4 regions of the Ruegeria sp. AO1 genome follow, and region 1 is predicted to be linked to each of the others. Evidence: riboswitches for the same ligand, from Rfam matches in the RefSeq annotation. Region 1 holds a riboswitch; each other region holds the start of a gene.

Evidence for each region. Region 1 has a riboswitch for cobalamin ahead of ACR3FB_RS02210 (hypothetical protein). Riboswitches for the same ligand answer to the same signal wherever they lie in the genome.
Region 2: it holds a riboswitch for cobalamin, as region 1 does, so the genes downstream of both, nrdH (glutaredoxin-like protein NrdH) here and ACR3FB_RS02210 (hypothetical protein) in region 1, are expected to answer to the same signal.
Region 3: it holds a riboswitch for cobalamin, as region 1 does, so the genes downstream of both, ACR3FB_RS03630 (aromatic ring-hydroxylating oxygenase subunit alpha) here and ACR3FB_RS02210 (hypothetical protein) in region 1, are expected to answer to the same signal.
Region 4: it holds a riboswitch for cobalamin, as region 1 does, so the genes downstream of both, ACR3FB_RS11055 (DUF1636 family protein) here and ACR3FB_RS02210 (hypothetical protein) in region 1, are expected to answer to the same signal.

What each region holds. Positions count from the first base shown of each region.
Region 1 is NZ_JBQFJC010000001.1:444,583-450,177, forward strand. Features, by position in the region: gene ACR3FB_RS02200 (DNA polymerase III subunit gamma/tau) at 1-1,573, opposite strand, end outside; gene ACR3FB_RS02205 (protein-tyrosine phosphatase family protein) at 1,847-2,350, shown strand; gene ACR3FB_RS02210 (hypothetical protein) at 2,347-2,754, opposite strand; cobalamin riboswitch at 2,843-3,062, opposite strand; gene ACR3FB_RS02215 (alpha/beta hydrolase family protein) at 3,223-4,080, shown strand; gene rsgA (ribosome small subunit-dependent GTPase A) at 4,124-5,152, opposite strand; RNA gene ffs (signal recognition particle sRNA small type) at 5,310-5,408, opposite strand; gene ACR3FB_RS02230 (bifunctional 2',3'-cyclic-nucleotide 2'-phosphodiesterase/3'-nucleotidase) at 5,448-5,595, opposite strand, start outside.
Region 2 is NZ_JBQFJC010000001.1:909,290-914,884, forward strand. Features, by position in the region: gene nrdF (class 1b ribonucleoside-diphosphate reductase subunit beta) at 1-34, opposite strand, end outside; gene nrdE (class 1b ribonucleoside-diphosphate reductase subunit alpha) at 47-2,170, opposite strand; gene nrdI (class Ib ribonucleoside-diphosphate reductase assembly flavoprotein NrdI) at 2,152-2,565, opposite strand; gene nrdH (glutaredoxin-like protein NrdH) at 2,581-2,802, opposite strand; cobalamin riboswitch at 2,888-3,079, opposite strand; gene ACR3FB_RS04440 (DEAD/DEAH box helicase) at 3,168-5,036, opposite strand; gene ACR3FB_RS04445 (hypothetical protein) at 5,274-5,595, shown strand, end outside.
Region 3 is NZ_JBQFJC010000001.1:755,194-760,788, forward strand. Features, by position in the region: gene ACR3FB_RS03615 (MurR/RpiR family transcriptional regulator) at 1-411, shown strand, start outside; gene ACR3FB_RS03620 (type I glutamate--ammonia ligase) at 411-1,721, shown strand; gene ACR3FB_RS03625 (GNAT family N-acetyltransferase) at 1,836-2,357, shown strand; cobalamin riboswitch at 2,477-2,680, shown strand; gene ACR3FB_RS03630 (aromatic ring-hydroxylating oxygenase subunit alpha) at 2,745-4,016, shown strand; gene ACR3FB_RS03635 (FAD-binding oxidoreductase) at 4,022-5,101, shown strand; gene ACR3FB_RS03640 (hypothetical protein) at 5,363-5,595, shown strand, end outside.
Region 4 is NZ_JBQFJC010000001.1:2,229,211-2,234,805, reverse strand. Features, by position in the region: gene cobN (cobaltochelatase subunit CobN) at 1-2,003, opposite strand, end outside; gene cobW (cobalamin biosynthesis protein CobW) at 2,009-3,064, opposite strand; gene ACR3FB_RS11055 (DUF1636 family protein) at 3,061-3,441, opposite strand; cobalamin riboswitch at 3,525-3,728, opposite strand; gene ACR3FB_RS11050 (NAD(P)-dependent oxidoreductase) at 3,872-4,825, shown strand; tRNA gene ACR3FB_RS11045 (tRNA-Cys) at 4,865-4,938, opposite strand; gene ACR3FB_RS11040 (protein-L-isoaspartate O-methyltransferase family protein) at 5,160-5,595, shown strand, end outside.

The DNA of each region.
Region 1 (5,595 bases):
GGATTTCGGCGATCGTCGAAGCGTCGCCATCCGATACAATGGACACCGCCCATCTGTTGCCAGTCCAACGTTGCAAGGCCGATCCCAGCCGTGGTGCAAGATCAGTCGGGGCTTGCGCTGAAGGGGTGAACTCGATCCGTCCCGGCTGGTAAGAGACCAGCCGCACGCCGTTTTCGACCTCGACCAGAAGTTTGACGTCTCGGTTGTTCCGGATCAGCTCGACCACATGTTCGAAACTCGGGTATCGCGCCAATGCGGTCTGCGTGTCTTGCGCCAAAGCGGCGACTGGTGCGCCGCCGGACCCGCGTGGCGCAGGGTCGTAGCTTGTAGCGGCGCGGGCTTCAACCGGGGCCGCTCCGTTGCTTTGGATTGGCGTCCCGCCGCCTGGGCCGCCGTTGGGGGGCGGAGGCGTATCCTGCAGCCGTTTGATCAGCTCTTCCGGGCTGGGTAAGTCGGCCACGTGAGTCAGGCGGATCACAGCCATTTCGGCAGCCATCATGGCGTTGGGGGCGGCTGAAACTTCCTCAAGCGCTTTCAACAGCATCTGCCACATCCGAGTCAGTACCCGCATGGGAAGGGCCTCAGCCATCTGCTGGCCCCGGGCGCGTTCATCCGGGGAAACAGTAGGGTCTTCGGCTGCGTCCGGAGTGATCTTCACGACCGAAACCCAATGAGTGATTTCGGCCAGATCACGCAGCACGGCTAGTGGATCAGCCCCTTCGGCATATTGGCCACCAAGCTCGGTCAGCGCCCCTGCCGCATCGCCCCGCAGGACCATGTCCATGAGGTCCAGAACCCGGCCACGATCCGCCAGGCCTAGCATCGCGCGTACCTGATCTGCCGTCGTCTCTCCGGCCCCGTGCGAGATCGCCTGATCGAGCAATGAGGTCGCGTCGCGAGCAGATCCCTCGGCAGCACGGGTGATCAGCGCCAAGGCGTCTTCGGCAATCTCAGCACTCTCCGCCGAGGCGATCTTGCGCAGCAGGCCGATCATATCCTCGGGTTCGATCCGGCGCAGGTCGAAGCGCTGGCAGCGCGACAGAACCGTGACGGGAACCTTGCGAATTTCGGTTGTGGCGAAGATGAACTTCACATGCGCCGGCGGCTCCTCGAGCGTCTTGAGCAGCGCGTTGAAGGCGCTGGTCGACAGCATGTGGACTTCATCGATGATGTAGATCTTGTAGCGGGCCGAGGCAGCGCGGTAGCGGACACTGTCGATGATCTCGCGAATATCATTGACGCCGGTGCGGCTGGCGGCGTCCATCTCCATCACGTCGACATGGCGACCTTCCATGATGGCAACGCAGTGTTCACATTGGCCGCAAGGTTCGGTCGTGGGGCCGCCATTTCCGTCCGGTCCGATACAGTTCATGCCTTTCGCAATGATCCGCGCGGTCGTGGTTTTGCCGGTTCCACGAATGCCCGTCATGACAAAGGCTTGCGCGATGCGGTCCGCCTCGAACGCGTTTTTCAGCGTGCGGACCATCGCATCTTGACCCACCAGATCGGCAAAGGTTTCCGGGCGATATTTGCGGGCGAGAACCTGATAGGCGGGGCTGTCTGAGTCGGTCATGTCTGCTCTGGCGGATTCGGGACGTCACCGCAGCGTAGAGGCCTGCGCCGCCCGCGTCCACATGAGTTGAAGAACGATTTTGTTTTGGAAACCGGCGCGTCAGGGGTACACTCTGCGGATTGTGACTCAAGCCTAGAGCGTTTCGGGTTTAACTTGAGACACGAATACCCTGCCACGCCTGCGGCGTTCTCGGGACATTCGTGTCGCAGGGTGATTCAGATAAAACCCGAAACGCATTAAAGTCAGGATCAACGCTTCCGGGGGGATGCTGTCATGACGAATTTGGTCATTCATGCTTTGCAAGTGGGCGGGGGCACACTTGCCCTGACGTCGATGCCGGGAAAGGGCGGCGACTATGCAGGCGACCTTGAAACGATCGGAGATTGGAAGCCGGGCCTCGTGTTGTCGATGACAACCGAGGCCGAGCTGGTCCAGTTCGGAGCCCGCGATTTTGGCCGCGACGTTCAGGGTCGCGCCAGCCGCTGGGTGCACTTGCCGATTCAGGATTTCGGCGTGCCACCGTCAGAGGTTGATGCGCAATGGCCCGATGTCAGTGCCGCGGCGCGTCAGGCTTTGTCTGGCGGAGGGCGCGTGCTTGTCCATTGTCAGGGCGGATGCGGTCGCTCTGGCATGGTTGTGCTGAGATTGATGATCGAATGCGGTGAGGCTCCAATCCAAGCGCTGGACCGGTTGCGCAAGCTGCGCCCCTGCGCAGTCGAAACCGATGCGCAGAAGCACTGGGCCATCTTGCCCGCCCGAGTTTTGGCGGATTCTTAAGCCGACAGTTGCAGTTCCGCCGGGGCCGGTTTGCGCGGCGCAATCACTGATGCCTCGAGCATGGCGCAGGGCAGGGATGTCATCGCTGCGCTAGGCAGGCTGCTCGTTTCGGTTCCGAACATAAGGTCGGCGTAGCGATGGAGGGTCTCGCTGTCGGCATTAGGGTCCGCTCCGCAATAGACCCGCACCCGAGACTGGCTGGCCCGAAACCGGGCGTGGCAGCCGTCCGTGCAATGGGTCAGGTCGCTGCTGCCTTCGATTGCGAAATCCGATGTGGTCGCCGGACCGGCTTGGTCCAGTGCGTCAACCATCGAACGCGCCAGCCGTGCCAATGCAGGGCAAGTCTTGCCGGTATGTTGGCAGATGGTTGCTGAGAACCTATGTGTCTTCGTCTTCCAGATCATCCTGCGCCCTCCGCGCGGTGGACTGGTGCTGGGATCAGGTGGGGCAGATAGGGTCTGTCACGGCCTGCCCGGACACCCCGCCCGAGTTTGGGTTATGTTGACGATGGCAGGTCTCCTGACTTGCGGGTCACTGCTCTGCCGACCTTCCCGGCCTTTCGGCCAGTGGCTTTTCGACATCGCTCACCGCTTACAGTTGCGGGGGCAGTCGCGGACTTGGTTTGACCCGATCAAGCCGGGGAAAACCGCACCGTGTTCCCTTTTCATCCCGACGTCTTGTGAAAGCCGAGAACCATCGAACCATCGCTAGCGTTCATAACCATTCTGAGTCAAGTTGAACTTTCTGCGTTGCGGAAAGCCGAGCCGCGAAGTGGACGCGTGGTCAAGCGGGATCGCAGTTGACTTGCATGGGCTGTCTGGGGTCAAGTTGCAATATGAACTCATCAGTTCAGTTTTCCGCCGAGGATACCCATGTTGGATTCAAACCATACAGTGCTGATCGAAGATGTTCAGATCCCGGTGGGGGATGGCGCCCTGTCCGGGCGGATCTACCGGCCCGTGGCGCAGCCCGAAACCGTAGTGGTGGTCAACAGCGCGACGGGAGTTCTGCGTGACTACTACAAGCATTTCGCACAGTGGTTGGCGTCGGATCGGGATATCGCCTGTCTGATCTATGACTACCGGGAATTCGGTCATTCGAAATCGGGGCCACAGCGTCGGTCGAAGATCTCGATGGCGGATTGGGCGTTGCAGGACATGCCCGCCGCGCGGGCCGAGATGCGCCGACGGTTCCCGCTGTCGCAGCAATGGTCTGTTGGTCATTCGCTTGGAGGGATGCTGGGGCCAGTGCAGCCGGATATCGACAAGATTGATCGCATGATCTGCGTCTGTTCTGGCCTTGTGAAGTTGGGCGATCATCCTTGGCCGTACCGCGCTCTGGCCGGGTTGTTCTGGTATGGGCATGTGCCTCTGGTCGTGAGCGGCCTGGGGTATTTGCCGGGCAAGGCACTTGGGTTTGGAACAGACCTACCGCCTAAGGTCTATTGGCAATGGCGCAAATGGTGCACCGCGCCGCAAAGCTATCTGCCCGAGATCGGAGACACACTGCCGCAAGCTACGTGGCAGGATGCTGACGTTCCCGTCGACCTTTTTGCCTTCACAGATGATGAGATGGTCCCAGAAGCTGCCGTTTGGCGGTTGGCCGAGCTTTATGGTCCAAAAGCACGCCGTCACCTGTTGTCACCGGAAGAGTTTGGTGTTCGGGAGATCGGCCATATCGGTGTGTTTGCCCGCCGAAATGCGGTGCTCTGGCCACGATTGATCGCTTGATGGGGGGCGCCGGCGGACCGACGCCCCTTTTTCAGCCCGTGTTTCAATTGCCGCGCCGCGCGGATTTTCCGTGCATCGCAGATCGGACCATCTTGCCGAAAGCCTTGTCGCGTGCCCGCGCCTCGGCCACGGTCTCAGAGTTGCGCTGATCCTCGCGCCTCAGCTTGCGCCAGCGTTCCAACCGATCTGCATCCAGTGTGCCTGCTTCAATCGCCGCCTGCACAGCGCAACCGGGCTCGGCCTCATGCTGGCAATCCGAGAACCGGCAGGTTTGGGCCAGCTCCAGAATGTCCGAGAACACTTCGTCCACCCCGTCCTGCGCGTCGAGCAGGCGCAGGGCGCGCATGCCGGGGGTGTCGACCAGCCAACCGCCATTTTGCATCGGATGTAAGGCGCGAGACGTCGTGGTGTGGCGGCCTCGCGCATCATCCTCGCGGATTGCCGCAGTTGCCTGATCCTGACCGGTCATTCCGTTGGCGAGCGTTGTTTTGCCAACCCCGGATGACCCGACCAAAGCCGCTGTCTGACTCGCCGGACACCATGCCAGAACCTGCTGCAGGTCTAACGCGTCATGCGCGTTGACCGTCAGGACTGTCAAAAACGGTGCCAGCGCTTCGGCCTGCTTGGCATAGGCTGCGGGGTCCGAGTAGCTATCTGCTTTGGTCACAACCACGACAGGATAGCAGCCCGCCTGATGCGCCAGCGCCAGATACCGTTCGAGCCGGGGCACATTAAAATCCGCGTTGCACGAGCTGACGATGAACAGCACGTCAACATTGGCTGCGATCAACTGCGCCTCGGCCCCGGTTCCGGCAGCACGGCGTTGCAAGAGGCTGCGCCGATCAAGCAGATGCTGAACCCGATTTTCGTCATCGGCCAGCACCCAATCTCCAACAGCAAAATCGCCGGTAGAGTGACCAGGGGCAAACAGAGATGTTTCACCGGTCTCGTTCATCCCGACCAGACGGTCCCGGTGAACGGCGGTGATACGAAAAGGCATGAATTGTGCGTGCGCCGCGTGCTGTGCGGCGAAGTAAGAGGACCATCCCAGGTCTGAAAGAGTAAAAGACATTGGTTTGCCTGTGTTCAGATATAGCAATCCCATCGGATGGCAGGCGCGCATCCGTTGGTGATGTGTTCAGGCAATCGGAGAGTTGGGTTTAGAACCGATCTGCCCGAAGGGTATTTGCTACAATCATAAAGCCCTCCTGCGGCTAATGGTTCCCATAAAGTGAGAGGTTGGACATCGACCCAAGCGGGGCTCGTTGTGGCTGCTTCCTTCCGGACCTGACCAGGTTGGCGAGGCGCTCGCCCGCGCCAACCTCTCACGGCTTGATATAGGGAAGCGATGTGAAAATGACAACCCGTCACAAGGTCAGTCGTATCCTTTCAAAGCCCTCGGTGTCAGGCCCCAGCAATTCGGGGGAGTATCTGCTTAGCTCGGGCAAATACTTCAACGCTCCGCTGCCGGTTCTTAGGATCGTGCGAATACCATAAAGCGGGGCTAAGGAGAAT
Region 2 (5,595 bases), 460 kb from region 1:
CGCGGGGGATCTTGGTTTGGATTATGTCTTTCATGTCAGTGGCCCCTTACAGCGAGCAGGATACGCAGCCCTGCACCTCGGTCCCTTCAAGGGCCTCCTGGCGCAGACGCACGTAATAAATGGTTTTGATGCCTTTCTTCCACGCGTAGATCTGCGCGCGGTTGATGTCGCGGGTCGTGGCTTCGGCCGGGAAGAACAGGGTCAGAGACAGGCCCTGATCCACATGCTCGGTGGCCGCGGCATATGTGTCGATCAGCGCCTCGGGGCCGATCTCATAGGCGTCGCGGTAGTATTCGAGGTTGTCATTGTTCATGAAAGCCGCCGGATAGTAGACGCGGCCGATCTTGCCCTCTTTACGGATTTCGATCTTCGAGACGATGGGATGGATCGAAGAGGTCGAATTGTTGATATAGCTGATCGAGCCGGTCGGCGGCACCGCCTGAAGGTTGCGGTTATAAAGGCCGTGTTTCATCACATCTGCCTTCAACGCTGCCCAGTCGTCGCTTGTGGGCAGGGTCATGCCATCGAACAGAGCCTTCACCCGCTCGCTTTCGGGCAGCCAGTCACGGGTGGTGTATTTGTCGAAAAAGGTGCCCGAGGCGTAGTCGGAGTTCTCGAACCCCTTGAATGATGCGTTGCGTTCCTGCGCCAGATCGCAAGAGGTGCGGATCGCGTGATACGCCACGGTTGCGAAGTACACGGATGTGAACTCGACCCCCTCAGGCGAGCCATAGTGGATATGTTCGCGGGCAAGGAACCCGTGCAGGTTCATCTGCCCCAGACCAATTGCGTGGCTTTCATCATTGCCTCGACGTACCGACGGCACCGAGTCGATTGCTGACATTTCGGACACCGCCGTCAGCGCGCGGATCGCAGCGCCGACAGTACGGCCCAGATCACCGCCATCCATCGTCTTGGCAATGTTCAGCGAGCCGAGGTTGCAAGAGATATCCGTGCCGAGATGCGCATAGCTGAGGTCATCGTTGAATTCCGACGCCTCATTGACCTGCAAAATCTCGGAGCACAGGTTTGACATGTTGATCCGGCCCGCAATGGGGTTCATCCGGTTCACCGTGTCTTCGAACATCACGTAGGGATAGCCGGATTCGAACTGGATCTCGGCAATGGTCTGGAAGAATTCACGCGCATTGACCTTGGATTTCCGGATGCGCTTGTCATCGACCATCTCGTGATATTTCTCGGTCACCGAGATTTCCGAGAACGGCACGCCATAGACCTTTTCCACGTCATGGGGCGAGAACAGATACATATCGGCGTTTTTCTTCGCCAGCTCGAAAGTGATGTCAGGGATCACCACGCCAAGGCTCAGCGTTTTGATACGGATCTTCTCATCCGCGTTTTCGCGCTTGGTGTCGAGGAAGCGCATGATGTCCGGGTGGTGCGCGTTCAGATACACCGCACCCGCACCTTGCCGCGCGCCAAGCTGATTGGCGTAGGAGAAGCTGTCCTCCAGCAGTTTCATCACCGGGATCACGCCCGAGGATTGGTTCTCAATGCCCTTAATCGGCGCGCCGTGCTCGCGGATGTTGGTCAGGAGCAGCGCCACACCTCCGCCGCGCTTAGACAGTTGCAGGGCCGAGTTGATGCCGCGCCCGATGCTTTCCATGTTGTCCTCAAGCCGCAGCAGGAAGCACGAGATCAGCTCGCCGCGTGAGGCTTTGCCCGCGTTCAGGAAGGTAGGCGTGGCGGGTTGGAAGCGACCGTCGAGGATTTCCTCCATGAAGGACAGGGCCAGCGCCTCATCGCCGCGCGCCAGCGCCAGCGCGGTCATGACGACGCGGTCCTCATAGCGTTCCAGGAACCGCTGCCCGTCACGGGTTTTCAGCGTGTATGAGGTGTAATACTTAAATGCGCCTAGAAAGGTCGGGAACCGAAATTTCTTGGCATAGGCCGCATCCCAGATCTTGCGCATGAAGTTCTTGGAATACTGGTCCAGAACGGCCTCTTCGTAGTAGCCTTCGGACACCAAATACCCGAGCTTTTCATCCAGCGAGTGGAAGAACACAGTGTTCTGGTTGACGTGCTGCAGGAAATACTGCCGCGCGGCCATACGGTCGGCATCGAAGCGGATCTTACCCTCACCATCGTAGAGGTTCAGCATCGCGTTCAATGCGTGATAGTCCTGCTCGTTTACGCTGCTGTCGAGCATAGGTGTCTCCCTAGTTTTTCCAGCCCGGCGCGGACGCGGGCGATGTCGGTCTCTGTTCCGGCCAACTCAAACGTGTAGAGCAGCGGTACGTTGCATTTCTGGGCGATGATGCGACCGGCCAAAGCGTAGGTCGCACCAAAATTACGATTGCCTGTGCCGATCACTCCAACGATCCCGGCGCGTCTGTCCGGGTCGTTCAGGAACCGGATCACCTGTTTCGGAACCGCCCCGCGTCCTTCGCCATCTGCATAGGTGGGGCTGATCAGCACATAGGGGTGTCCGGCGTCGGGCAGCGGGTCCATTCCATTCGGAATGCGGAAAGAGGTCAGGCCCAGCCGCGAGACAAAGCGGTGGGTGTTTCCGGATTTCGATGAAAAATAGACCAGCGCCGGGATCGGCGCGGCCATGGATCAGGCCAGTTGGGCGATCATGTCCGGGCGGAACCCCGACCAGTGATCACTGCCCGCCACAACGACAGGAGCCTGACGATAACCCAGCTCGGTCACGTGGGTCATGGCGCTGTCGTCCTGGGTCAGGTCGATGACGTCATATGTGATGCCTTTTGCATCCAGCGCGCGGGTGGTGGCGGTGCATTGTACGCATGCGGGTTTGGAATATACGGTAATGCTCATGTCGTCCTCTGTCCTTTTAATGAATGCCGAGGACGCTGCGGGCAAAATGACCCCTGAACACGCCCCCGAACCCTCCGTTCGCGGTTCTCTTTCTTTGCTTGCGGCAGGTCTCCTGGCTCGCGGATTGACGTTCGGACTGACCTTCCCAAAAGCACGCTTTCAGTGGCGTATTCAGCCGAACTCTCCGCTTACAGTTGCGGGGGCAGCGCCGGTTTTTCACCGGTTTCCCTCTTAGCTTTCAACAGGAATCGAAAGAACCGAAGCAACACCATATTGGGGTTGGTGGTGGCGTGTTGTCAATATATGGTGTGGCGAAGAAAATAAATTTCTTCGCTTGCACAACCTGCCGCGTGCGCTAAGGCGGTTTACTTTTTCCGCTTGGGCATCGCGTTGCCACCCTTCATCGCAGCCGCACGTGCGCGGTTTTTCTTGCTGCTTGGCTTGCCTTTGGGCGGAGGCGGGCCTTTCGGACGGCGCGCAGGTTTCTTGTGCTGATCGCCCGAGGGGGCCTCATCCCGTTTGGGCCGCGTCTCTAGCTTGGGTTTCTCGGCAGGTTTGCGGCGTGGTTTTGCGGGCTGAGGCTCAGCCGCGCGGGCCGGGCGTTCGCGGCGCTTCTTGCCTTTGAAGTCGCGCTTGGGACCTTTGCGGCCACCACCGGAAAGGGCGGGCGGTGCGTCCAGTTGCACCAGGGTCTTGGTACCTTCGACCGTCATCTCGGGGCCAATGGCCTTCAGGAAACCTTCAACGCTGCTTTCGCGAATCTCGATATAGCTTTCGGTGTCAGCAATGCGGATCGCACCGATATCGGTCTTGGTGATCTTCCCCGCCTTGCACAACATGGGCAGCAGATAGCGGGGTGAGGCGTTTTCGTTGTGACCCTCCGACAGCGAAAACCACACGCTTGGGCCGAAGGGAACGTTCGGCTTTGGCGCGGTATCTTGTGCGTCGCTCAGTTCCTCCGGGGCGGAGTGTTTGCGCCCGTATTGACGCAGATAGGCCGCCGCCAGTTGCTGCGGTGAAAAGCGCGAGACCAGATCGTCGACGAGCGCACTTTCGCCCTCGGTCACATCCACGGTCCAGTCGTCCGAGCTGAACATCCGCTGCATGTCCTGCGCCTGAACCTCATCGGCCGAGGGCGCAGACCCCCAATCGGCAGTCAGCTTGGCGAATTTCAGCAGGCGTTGCGCCTTTTTGAACGACGCGGGCGGCACGATCAGCGCGCTGACGCCTTTCCGTCCGGCGCGTCCGGTTCGGCCCGAGCGGTGCAACAGCGTTTCATGGCTGTTCGGCAGTTCTGAATGGATCACCAGATCAAGGTTCGGCAGGTCGATCCCGCGCGCGGCTACATCGGTCGCCACACAAACGCGGGCGCGCCCGTCGCGCATGGCTTGCAGCGCGTTCGAACGTTCGCTCTGCGTCAGCTCTCCGGACAGGGCCACGACCGAGAATCCACGATTCGACAGCCGCGCCGTTAGGCGGCTGACCATGGCGCGGGTGTTGCAAAAGATGATGGCGTTGGGGGCCTCATAGAAGCGCAGCACGTTGATTATTGCATTCTCGCCATCTCGCGGGGCCACATTCATTGCGCGGTATTCGATATCGGCATGTTGGGTGCGCTCGCTGACGGTGCTGACCCGCTCGGCATCGCGCTGGTAGCGGGCGGCGAGGGAGGCGATGGCGCGGGGAACCGTGGCGGAAAACAGCAGTGTCTGACGCTCAGACGGGGTCTGTTCCAGAATGAACTCAAGATCTTCGCGAAAGCCCAGGTCGAGCATTTCGTCGGCTTCATCCAGAACCACGGCGCGCACAGCGGTCAGGTCAATCGACTCGCGCATGATATGGTCGCGCAGGCGGCCCGGCGTTGCGACCACGATATGCGCACCGCGGGCCAGCGCCCGCCGCTCATCACGCATATCCATGCCGCCCACACAGGAGGCGATGAACGCGCCTGCATCCGCATAAAGCCATGCCAGTTCGCGTTTGACCTGCATCGCCAATTCGCGCGTTGGTGCGATGACCAGTGCCAAGGGCGCACCCGCCGTATCGAATACATCCACGTCGCCCAGAACGGTCGGGGCGATGGCAAGGCCGAAGCCAATGGTTTTCCCCGATCCAGTCTGCGCCGAAACCAACATGTCGCGGCCTTGCAGGTCGGGCGCGGATACAGCGGTTTGGACAGGGGTCAGCGTGTCATACCCTTTGCGATCAAGGGCGTCTTGAAGTGTTTGTTTCATGGCTCGGCTCATTGGGATGCTGCGGTCACCCTCAGAGCGTCTTATACGCGGATGATCGTCGAAGGGCTCTCCTTACCGAGTGAGGCGCCGGATGTATAGAGCGGAAAGCGGGCTGCACGATCAAACACAGCATGAACGCTTGATGAAGGTTCCTTCAGGAAAGTTGTAACCCGTCGCACTCCTCCCAATCTGTTGAACACAGCCAGAGATGGCACCGATTTCAGGGAGAAAGAGACCATGACCAGATTTATGACTGCCGGAGCAGCCGCTCTGGCTACGAGCCTAGCCCTTGGCACTGCCGCTGTCGCCGAAACCACGCCTGATCTGCGCGGTATTTGGACGGCCAGCCAGACTACGGTTTCGCCGTCGAATTCGGCTACCGGTGATGCGCCGCGATTTAACCAGTCGGAATGGGTGCTCGAAATTCAGGCTCAGAACGACAATGTGTTCTGGGGGCCGAGTATGTGGCGACGCAATGCCATGGATGACTGGACGATGTACGAGGCAACCGGTTCCATCAGCCAGGATGGTTCTGGAAAGATCGGGATCGTCGAAAGCT
Region 3 (5,595 bases), 310 kb from region 1:
CATTTGTCCTTTCACCTGCGCCAAACCCGCAGCGGCGTGTATCATCTTCCGGCCAACAATGAGGTCTGGCCGGAATACCTGCTGCGGATGAAGCCTGCGGATATCCTGTTTCTCGTCGATTTTCGCCGCTACCAACCCGCGCTGGCGCGATTGGCCGCGACTGCCGCGCAGGACCGAGGGGTTCGCGTTGTCCTCATGACAGACAAATGGCTGTCTCCCATATCCCGCCATGCGGCAGAAATCTTGCCAGTTCCGATCGAAAGCGGCACGCTCTGGGACACGTATACAGCGGCCCTTGCCGTGACCGAGGCGCTGGTGACGCGTATCGCCGAAGACAACTGGGACCAGACGAAATCCCGCATCGAAGCCTGGGACGCCATGCGATCCCACAATCAGGACCCCAACCCATGATGCCCAAAACCCCCTTGATGTTTGTCGCCACCTCTGACCTTGCCGGTAAATTACGGGGCAAGGCCTTTCCGGCGGATCAACTGAACAAGCGGTTGCAGCGCGGGGTCGGGTGGACACCAACGAATGTTCAGATCAACTGCTTTGACGGAATTGCCGAAAGCCCGTTTGGTGCGCTGGGCGATCTTCTTCTGATCCCGGACGCCACGGCCGAGACAAAAGTCGAGTTCGGCGAAGAAACTGGTCTGCATTTTCTTATGGGCGACATCGTCACGCTTGACGGAGACCCGTGGGACTTCTGCACGCGCAGTTTGTTGAGGGCGGCGCTGGAGCGGCTGCACAAGGTCTCAGGCGCAAATTTGCTGGCTGCGTTCGAGCATGAGTTCCAGCTGAAAGATCCGCCAAGCCAGGCCAACGAAGCCTATGGTCACCGGGGCTTTGGCCTGCAGCGTGATCTGTGCGAGACCTTGATCAACGCGATTTGTCAGGTCGGTTTGAAGCCGGATTCGATCATGAAGGAATATGGGCCAAACCAATATGAGGTCGTCATCGGTCCTGAACTGGGGGTACGCGCAGCGGACGCGGCCATCATGGTACGCGAACTGACCTATGCGACTGCACAGGCCTATGGCGAGCGGGCGACCTATACCCCTATTCGTGATGTCGCGAGCGTTGGGAATGGGGTCCATATCCATATGAGCTTTGTTGACGATAGAGGCGCGCCGCTGACCTACGCCGAAGACGGGCCCTGCGGTATGTCGGACCTGACGAGTGCCTTCGCTGCTGGAGTTTTGAAATATCTGGATGCAATCCTGGCCCTGACTGCGCCTTCGGTGATCTCGTATGAGCGCCTGACACCGCATCGTTGGTCTGCGGCTTTCAACAATCTGGGTTTCCGCGATCGCGAGGCTTCCTTGCGGATTTGTCCTGTAACTGCAAAAGACCCGGCCTCGATCACGGGGCAGTTCAACATCGAATACCGCGCGGCGGATGCTGCAGCTTCGCCTCATCTGGCGCTTGCGGCGGTTGTCATGGCTGGGGCGCAAGGGATCGAAGAGGGGCTACCCGCGCCCATTCCAACCGAGGAAGATCTTTCGCTGTTGGACGTCGCAGAACTGAACCAAAGGGGGCTGGTGCGCTTGCCTCAGACCTTGGAAGACGCGCTAGACCGGTTCGTTTCCAACCCGGTTGTCACCGGTTGGTTCCCCAAAGGCTTCGCTGAGGTGTATCAAGCGCACAAGCAATCCGAGATCGCGACAACCGAACATCTGGACACAGACGCACGCTGCCGATTGTACGAAGAAACATATTGACCTGAGCGGCTGGTCTTGCCGAAGCTCGCCAAATGCGACATCTGGGGCGTCGGTCGGGTAGTTTCGCGCCGTATGACGCGGCGCAGGCTGTTTAGCTCAGGATAGGGATGGATCATGGACCGTTCAGAAACCGATGCCATCTTGAATGTGCATAGGCTGGCTTTTGGCGAAGCAGAAGGTGACGAAATCGCTCAACTCGCCGAAGATCTCCTTGAGTATCCGGAAACGATTTCAATCAGCGTAAGGCGTGAGGGGCAGATCGCGGGCAATGTCATGTTCACCCCGTTTGTCTTCCAGGATCACCCGGACGTTAAATGCTGTCTTCTGGCGCCCTGCGGTGTCTCGCCCGAGCATCAAGGTCTCGGTGTTGGCAGAGAGATGATGGAGACGAGCATCAACCACTTGAGATCCGTTGGAACAGACGCTGTCTTCGTGTTGGGCGTTCCGACTTTCTATCCCCGATTTGGGTTTGTCCCTACCGACAAAGAGACGCCATATCCGGACCTTCTGACGATCCCCGAGGCATGGATGGCGCTAGAGCTTACCGCAGGATATGTTGAAAAGCTGGGGGGCAAGACACTTGCGATTGCGCCCTTTATGCACTCGCATTTGTGGGACACATCGCAGCACGGGTGAATTCCGTTTTTTTGTTCTTGTCTCAAAACGCAGCCCTGTTTCAGGTTTCCATTTTTGCAGACCATGTCTGTTTTGTTTCTGGAAATGTCGCAAGGCTTTCAGCCACGAGTCCTTCTCCGAGTAGGTTGCGCGTGTGAGGTGCTGCTGTCTGATTCTCAGGTGGCAGAGAATTGGGAAGCCGGTGCAATTCCGGCGCTGCCCCCGCAACGGTAAGAAAGGTCAGGTTCGACAGGTGACCACTGGGACGAGGATCCCGGGAAGGTGTCGAAACCGGGCGTAAGCCCCTTTCAAGTCCGGAAACCAGCCTTGCATATATGTCAAACCGCGGGTGGCGGTGGGGGCACAGGTTTCGGACGTGATCCTCGCGCGGCTCCGGAATGGCCTCTGATGTCATCTGCCCAAGCGAAGCCGCGGGGCGCGGCAGGAGAGCCAGAAGTGAGCAACGTTCAAAGCCTGTTGGCGCGTCGAAACCCGGCCTATGCCCTTGAACAGGCATTCTATACAGATCCAGAGGTCTTTCAGACCGACCTTGAAGTCATCCACTACCGGGACTGGCTGTTCGCCATTCCGGCATGTGAGCTGGTGAAAACAGGCGACTATGTGACCTACAATGTAGGCGCATATCGCGTGATCATCGTGCGCGGTGCGGACAACCAGATCCGGGCCTTCCACAACACCTGCCGCCATCGCGGGTCGATCATCTGCAAAGCGGCCAAGGGGAACTCGCCCAAACTGGTTTGCCCCTATCACCAGTGGACCTATGAGCTTGATGGTTCATTGCTGTGGGCCCGCGACATGGGGCCGGATTTCGACCCCAAACAACACGGGCTGAAAACCGTTCACTGCCGGGAATTGGCCGGGCTGGTCTATATCTGTCTTGCAGATGAAGCGCCTGATTTCGACACATTCGCCAACAAGGCGCGTCCCTATCTGGAGTCGCATGATCTGAGCAACGCCAAGGTCGCTTTTGAAAGCACGATCATCGAGAACGGCAACTGGAAGCTCGTTTGGGAAAACAACCGCGAGTGCTATCACTGCGGCGGCAACCACCCTTCGCTGTGCCGGACCTTCCCTGATGATCCCTCGGTGACCGGTATCGAAGGGGGTGAAACCCCGGCCTTCATGCAAACTCACTTCGACCGGTGTGAGGCCGCAGGCATGCCGTCTCAGTTCTATCTGCATGATGACGGGCAATACCGTCTGGCGCGGATGCCGCTGAAGGAAGGGGCGGAAAGCTATACTCTGGACGGCAAATCCGCTGTACGCCGCTTTCTGGGCCGTTCGCCCTTTGCGGATGCGGGGACGTTGTTGAAGTTCCACTATCCCAGCACATGGAACCACTTCCTGGCTGATCATTCGATTGTTTTCCGCGTCACTCCGGTCAGCCCGACCGAGACCGAAGTCACCACGAAATGGCTGGTCAACAAGGATGCGGTTGAAGGGGTCGACTATGACGTCAAGCGCCTGACCGAAGTTTGGATGGCCACCAATGACGAAGATCGCCGCGTGGTAGAAGACAACCAGATGGGCATCAACAGCCCGGCCTATGTGCCGGGGCCGTATTCGGGGATCCAGGAATCCGGTGTTCTGCAATTCACCGATTGGTATTGCAGCACCCTGGCGCGCCACCTGGCACCTAACACGATGGCGGCGGAGTGACGGAGATGAAAGATCTGAACGCTGTTGCCTCGATCTGGCAGGATGACGAGACGCTGGAATGCGTCTCGGTCGTGCCCGAAACGCCAAACACCGCGAGCTTTACGTTTCGCGCCCCTTCGGGGGCGTTGTTTGCCTACCATCCGGGTCAGTTCCTGACGCTGGAAATTCCGGCACCGGGGCAGCCGGGGGGCGTTGTGCATCGGACCTATACGATCTCGTCATCCCCATCGCGTCCACGGTCCATCACGATCACGGCTAAGGCGCAGCCGGACAGTATCGGCACGCGTTGGATGCTGGACAATCTGCAGCCGGGTATGCGGATGCGGGCGATTGGCCCGGCGGGTCTGTTCACCAATGCTGAAAGCGTTGCCCCCAAATATCTGTTCATCTCGGCGGGCTCGGGCATCACGCCGATGATGTCCATGACGACCTGTATGTGGGATGAAGGCCGCGATCTGGATGTCGTCTTCATCAACTGCGCCAAGCGTCCGTCCGAGATCATCTTCCGCCAACGGTTGGAGCAGATGGCAAGCCGGACGCCGGGTCTGGATCTGAAGTTTGTTGTGGAGAAAGCGGATCGCTACAGTCCCTGGACCGGCTACCAGGGTCAGTTCAACCAGCTGATGTTGGGCCTGATGGCCCCAGACTATCTGGATCGCGAGGTCTATTGCTGCGGTCCGGAGCCGTTCATGCAAGCTGTTAGGGACGCTCTGTCGGGTCTTGGCTTTGACATGGACAACTACCATCAGGAGAGCTTTGGTGCCCCGGTTGAGACCGAAGCAGATCAACCCGATCTGTACGACGTCATCCCCGACGATGACAGCGCCGCCGAGATCGTTTTTGCGAGTTCGGGCGTCACTGCCAAGGTTGCCGAGACGGATACGGTTCTGGCTGCGGCACGCGCGGTCGGGTTGAACATTGCCTCGGGCTGTACGTTTGGCGTTTGCGGCACCTGTAAGGTCAAAAAGACCTCGGGTGAAGTTCACATGGTACACAATGGCGGTATCTCCGAGGATGACATAGCAGCAGGCTACATTCTGGCGTGCTGTTCAAACCCGATCGGCAAGGTCGAAGTTGAGGTGTGAACGGGAAGTCTCAGGCTGAAACTGCAGAGCGGCTACGGCCGCCTGCGGTTTCAGATTTTTAAATATTAGTATTAATATTAAATACTTAAATTCCCTATACGCACTTAAGGAAGCTTGGGTGGCACAGGTTTGTTCACGGATAGTTGATTCTATTCGGCAACATTCACGTGATTGCTCAAATTCTGTCTCTTTTCCGCCGGAATCTCCCCTGATAAAGCGGGTTGAGTACTGGGTGGGGTGTTGATAAGTGCGAGCAGGTATATGAGAGCCGGATATAACGGTCGTGTAGCCATTTCATGGAATCAAACCGAGCTTGACGGGCTTGAGGCGGCGCCTTTGGCCTTTTTGGCGGTCGGGTCCGCATGGTCCTGGCGTGGTCAGGCGCTGGTGTTGGGCGAAGTGGCAGAGCAAAATCTTGAACAATTGGGACATATGGGTGCGACTGCTGTGCGCACCCGCGACGCGTTCTCAGCCTCGCAAGAGATTTCGGGTGA
Region 4 (5,595 bases), 1.8 Mb from region 1:
TCTTTGATATCGCAGACAAAGCGGTCGATGCGGGTAATCGCCTCGGCGGTGCAGGTGGCCTGATCGAGACCCAGATCGCTTTCCAACCCGATGGCTTGTGCCTCGTCGCGGATATTTTCCTGCAGGCGGTCACGGCGTTTGGGATCAAGCCCGTCTGCGTTCGAGAACTCATCAAGCAGAGATTCCAGACGTACCATACGATCTGGGGTGCCGCTTTCCTTCATCGGGGGCGGGATATGGCCCAGCGTCACGGCCCCGATCCGACGCTTGGCTTGCGCGGCCTCGCCTGGGTCGTTGACGATGAAGGGGTAGATCACTGGCAAGTCGCGGATCAGCGCCTCGGGCCAGCAATTCGCCGACAGAGCAACGGACTTGCCCGGAAGCCATTCCAGAGTGCCATGCGCGCCGATATGGATCAAAGCGTCTGCGCCCAGCCCTTTGCGGAGCCACAGATAAAAGGCGACATAGCTGTGACACGGGGTGCGAGATAGGTCGTGATAGTCGTCATCGCGCAGCTCGGGCGTACCGCGTTCGGGTTGGAGTGCAACCAGCGCGTTGCCTCGGCGCAGGGCGGTGAAGTGGAATGCGCCTTCGGTTAAAAAAGGGTCGTCTTCGGGCTTGCCCCAAACGGTTTGGAGATCGGCCCGCATTTGCTCAGGCAGGTCAGCTAGGGCTGCCTGGTAATCTTCCAAAGACCACGAAATGCGCGCGTCCAGCAGGGTTTCCGCAATCGGCTCAGCCGGCGCGGTGCTGTAGCCCTCGGCCTGAAGATCGGTCAGCATCGCCTCGGCCGAAGCCAGCGCGTCGAGGCCCACCGCATGCGCCATTTGCCAGTCTTTGCCAGGATAGGTCGACAGCACCAGCGCGGGCACCTGATCCGCCTTGGGCTTGTCATGCAGGGTTAGCCAGCCGGCGACACGGTCGATAATCGCTTCGATCCGCTCTTGCTCAGCCCGGTGGGCAAAGCGGGAATATTCCAGATGCGGATCGCGCTTGCCCGGTTCCTTGAACGAGGCAATGCCCGCCGAAATGCGCCCGTCGACTTCGGGCAGCACCACATGCATGGCAAGATCGGCAGGGGAAAGGCCCCGTTCGGCCTCGGCCCAAGCCTTGCGGCGGGATGTGGCGAGGGCCATCTGAAACACGGGCACGCCCGCCGCGTCCAAAGGAGACGTTCCCGATGCGCCTTTGCCCGAGAACGAGGTGGCGTTGATGATCGCCGAAGGCTTCAGAGCGACGATGTTTTCACGCAACCATTCAGCGGCAGCAGGTGCTTTGAGCGAGGGCGCGAAGAGACCCACAGCCTCGAACCCCCGATCCCGCAAGCTGCGGATCACGGCGGCGACAGGGGCCGTGTCCGCCGAGGTCAGGTAGGCGCGATAGAAGGTGACGACGATACGTTTTGCGTCGCCCGAAAAGGCTGTCTCAACCGGGATCACGCCGCGATCAGGACACCACGCGCCAGATTCGGGCAGGGTTTTAGCCCCCATAACAAGGCCGGCATAAAGCCCCGCCGCCAATGCCATCTGCGCCAAGGCGGCCTGTGCCGCGACTTCGCCGCCTGTGTCGCAGAGATGTGCCAGACGGCGCAGGGTCGAGACGGGCAGGGTGGAATAGTCATCCAGCCGCGGGTCCTCACGCCCGTCGGCGGGTAGGACGGCCAACGCGATGCCCTTGGCCTTCGCCAGCGACAGCACTTGCTGCAGCCCGTAAGCCCAGTAAGGCACGCCGCCAATCAGGCGGATCAGAATGCCCTTCGCACCCTCCAGCGTCTGCTCCACGTAGGTGTCGACGGACAGAGGATGTTTCAACGCCGTCAGGTTCGCCAACCGCATCGTGGGCATACGCCCATCCGGCCCGCCACCGCGATGCCAGCCCGCCGCGAAAGCGCCAAGGTCGCTGTCCGAGAAGGACAGCACCACCAAATCCGCCGGGCTCTGGCCCAGATCGGTTGGGATTTCCGTTTCTTCTAACCCGTGGCTTTCGCGGAAGACGACGTGCATGGGCCTTACTCGGCGGCCTCGGTCACACCCGCGAGGATATCGCGGATTTCCGCTTCTTTGATATCATCGTGCTCGGCGATCACCACCATGCGCGAGCGGCGTTCCTCACCGGGGCCCCATGGACGGTCGTATTGATGACGCACACGGGCACCCACGGCCTGCACCAGCAGGCGCATCGGCTTGCCTTGCACGGCGGCATAGCCTTTGACGCGCAGGATGTTCAGCTCATTGGCCAGACGTTCGATCTTGGCGACCAAATCGGCAGGATCGGACTGTTCCGGCAGATCAACGATGATGCTTTCGAAATCGTCATGCTCGTGATCGTGGTGACCGTCGTGATGCGAAGGACGAGCGTCCATGTCATCCTCGGCTGCGGCCTCAAGACCCAGAACGACGCGCACATCCACGGCGCCTTCGGCCACTTCGACAACGGGCAGCGGGCGAGGGGCCTCGGCGGCGATGATCTCTTTGGCTTTTGCCACGCCTTCGGGACCGGCCAGATCAGGCTTGGTCAGCAGGATGATATCGGCGCAGGAAATCTGATCCTCAAACACCTCGGATAAGGGCGTTTCATGGTCGATCGAGTCATCAGCCATGCGCTGAGCGTCCACCGCTTCGACATTCGGAGCAAAGCGACCAGCGGCGACGGCCTCGGCATCGGCCAGCGCGATCACGCCATCAACAGTGATTTTCGATCGGATATCGGGCCAGTCGAACGCCTTCAGCAGCGGCTTGGGCAGGGCGAGGCCCGAGGTTTCGATCAGGATGTGATCGGGGCGCGGCTCCAGCGCCATAAGGGCTTCGATGGTCGGGATGAAATCATCGGCCACAGTGCAGCAGATGCAGCCGTTCGCCAGTTCCATGATGTTTTCCACCGGACAATCCGGGATCGCGCAGGATTTCAGGATATCGCCATCGACGCCGACATCGCCGAACTCATTAACAACCACGGCCAGACGCTTGCCTTGCGGGTTCTGCATCAGGTGCTTAACGAGAGTTGTTTTGCCCGAGCCCAAGAAGCCAGTGATCACGGTGACGGGGAGTTTTTCCAAGTTGCTCATTTCAGGGCTCCAATCGGGGGAATACGGGCTGCGCAGTTTTTGCGGAAGTGTTCAGGGCGCTCACGCCATTTGACCAGACCATCTTCGGTCGCGAGGTACTTGGTGGCGCCGTCAACGATCACGTCGACATGGTCGGTTTCGTTCAAATGTTCATAGACAAAGGTCCAGCGATCCGGGCCGCCACGCAGCACGATGGAACAGCCCTCGTTGCAGTTGGACAAGCATTCCACGGCTTTGAGGGTAATCCCTTCCGGTAGGTCCGCCTGTTCAAGCGCTTTGTGCAACAGGGTGCCGGGGCGTTTCGCATCGTCTTCAGCGGGCAGCCCGCGACGACAGGTGGTGCAAACCAGTAATTCGACCGGAGCGGTCTCGGTCATGTCTCTCATCCCCCCAAATCCTCATCGTGGGGGACGGGGTTTCATGCGGGTCCCTTGACCCGACACCGGAACACCCCGTCCGGTTTCATCTTCGGGCGCTGGCAGGTCTCCCGGCTTGCGGATGTCAGAGGCGTACTCTGTCGGATGTCCCGCCTTCCCGGCTTTTCGCCAGTGGCTTGGGCATCCTCTCCGGTCACGGTCGCGGGGGCGGCTGCGCTTGGCGGAAAACCCGTTGACGCATTCCCTTTTCATCTGTTCGCACAGACACCAACACGAGGCTCATGCGGCACGCACCCGCAGCTTGTCAAGCGTGATGCAGCTCAGACCGCTGCGGCACGTTGAAAAGCGACCTGCCAGCGTCGCTAGGCGGCATGAACATGGCGCTGATGCATGGTCGCATGGCCTCAAATCGTAAACGGAGGCGAAATCCATGAAAGTAGGTTTTATCGGGCTTGGGAATGTGGGCGGTAAGCTGTCAGGGTCATTGCTGCGCAATGGAATCGACCTGACGGTTCATGACCTGAGCTCCGATCTGGTTGAGGGTTTTGTCGCGCAGGGGGCCAAAGCGGCTGAAAACCCGGCCCAGATGATGCGCGAATGCGATGCCGTGATCACCTGCCTGCCGTCGCCAGCGGCCTCGGACGCGGTGATGCAGGAGATGCTGCCCGAAGTTGGCCCCGGTAAAATCTGGATGGAGATGTCCACCACTGACGAGGCTGAGGTCAAGCGGCTGGGTGCCTTGGTTCTGGAGCGCGGAGGGGCCGCCGTCGATTGCCCTGTCTCGGGTGGCTGCCACCGTGCGGCGACGGGCAATATCTCTATCTTCGCTGGCTGCGACCGCGATACGTTCGAACGCATTCTGCCCTTCTTGACGACCATGGGTCGGCGGGTTCTGCACACCGGAGAGCTCGGCTCAGCCTCGGTCCTGAAGGTGCTGACCAACTATCTGGCCACAGCCAACCTGATCACTTGTGCTGAAGCGCTGGTCACCGCCAAGGCCGCCGGGATGGATTTGAACACCACCTACGAGGCCATCAAAATCTCGTCAGGGACCTCGTTTGTTCACGAAACCGAAAGCCAGGTGATCTTGAACGGCTCGCGCGATATTTCGTTTACTATGGATTTGGTGAAAAAGGATATCGGCCTGTTTCAGGACGTCGCCGACCGCGCCGGTGTTCCGCTGGAAATCAATCCGGTGATGATCAAGATCTTTGAGGATGGCATCGCCCGGTTTGGCGAGCGTGAGCTGTCGCCAAACATCATAAAACGTCTGGAAGAGGCCACAGGCCTGGACATCCGCGCACCGGGTTTTCCTACGGAAATGCTGGACGATGAGCCGGAAGAACCAGGTTACGAGGTTGTGCCTCAGGGGCGTTCCTCCTGAAAACTGAATTCCGGAGCCGGTATTTAAAGGAGGGGGATGTGGAGGCGAGTACCGGAATCGAACCGGTGTACACGGATTTGCAATCCGCTGCGTCACCACTCCGCCAACTCGCCTTTTCAAGTAAAATCAAATACTTGCCGTGGTGTGGTGGGCGTTTTAGCAGCTTTCATCGGGGGCGTCCAGAGGATTGCCGTCGATTTTGGGCCGCAAATCAATATTTGTGTGCGGCTGGTCTAAACGGATCGTGAACCAGGCTTGCGGCATCTGGGCCGTTGTCGAGTCAGGTCGAGTGTGGCACAAGCCAAATACCCAAGGGATTGAAAAGAGAGATCAGATGTCAGATTTCGCAGCCCGGCGCCGCACCATGGTTGATACGCAGGTACGACCCTCGGATGTGACCAAGTTTCCAATTATCGACGCGATGCTGTCCGTTCCGCGTGAAAGCTTTGTGCCAACTGCACAGCGCGAAGCGGCCTATGTCGAAGGGTTGATCGATCTGGGCAACAACCGCTGCATTCTTGAGCCGCGCACTCTAGCCAAGATGTTGGATGCGCTGAATATCTCCAATGACGAAATGGTCCTCGATATCGCGTCGGCCTACGGGTATTCGACCGCAATCGCCGCTCGAATGGCGCAGCTGGTGGTAGGCGTCGAATCCGACGAACATCTTGCCTCTGAGGCGCAAAGCGTGCTGACGGAAGAAAACGTCGATAATGCCGTCATCCATGTAGGTCCTCTTGGAGAAGGGGCTGCCGAGCATGGCCCTTATG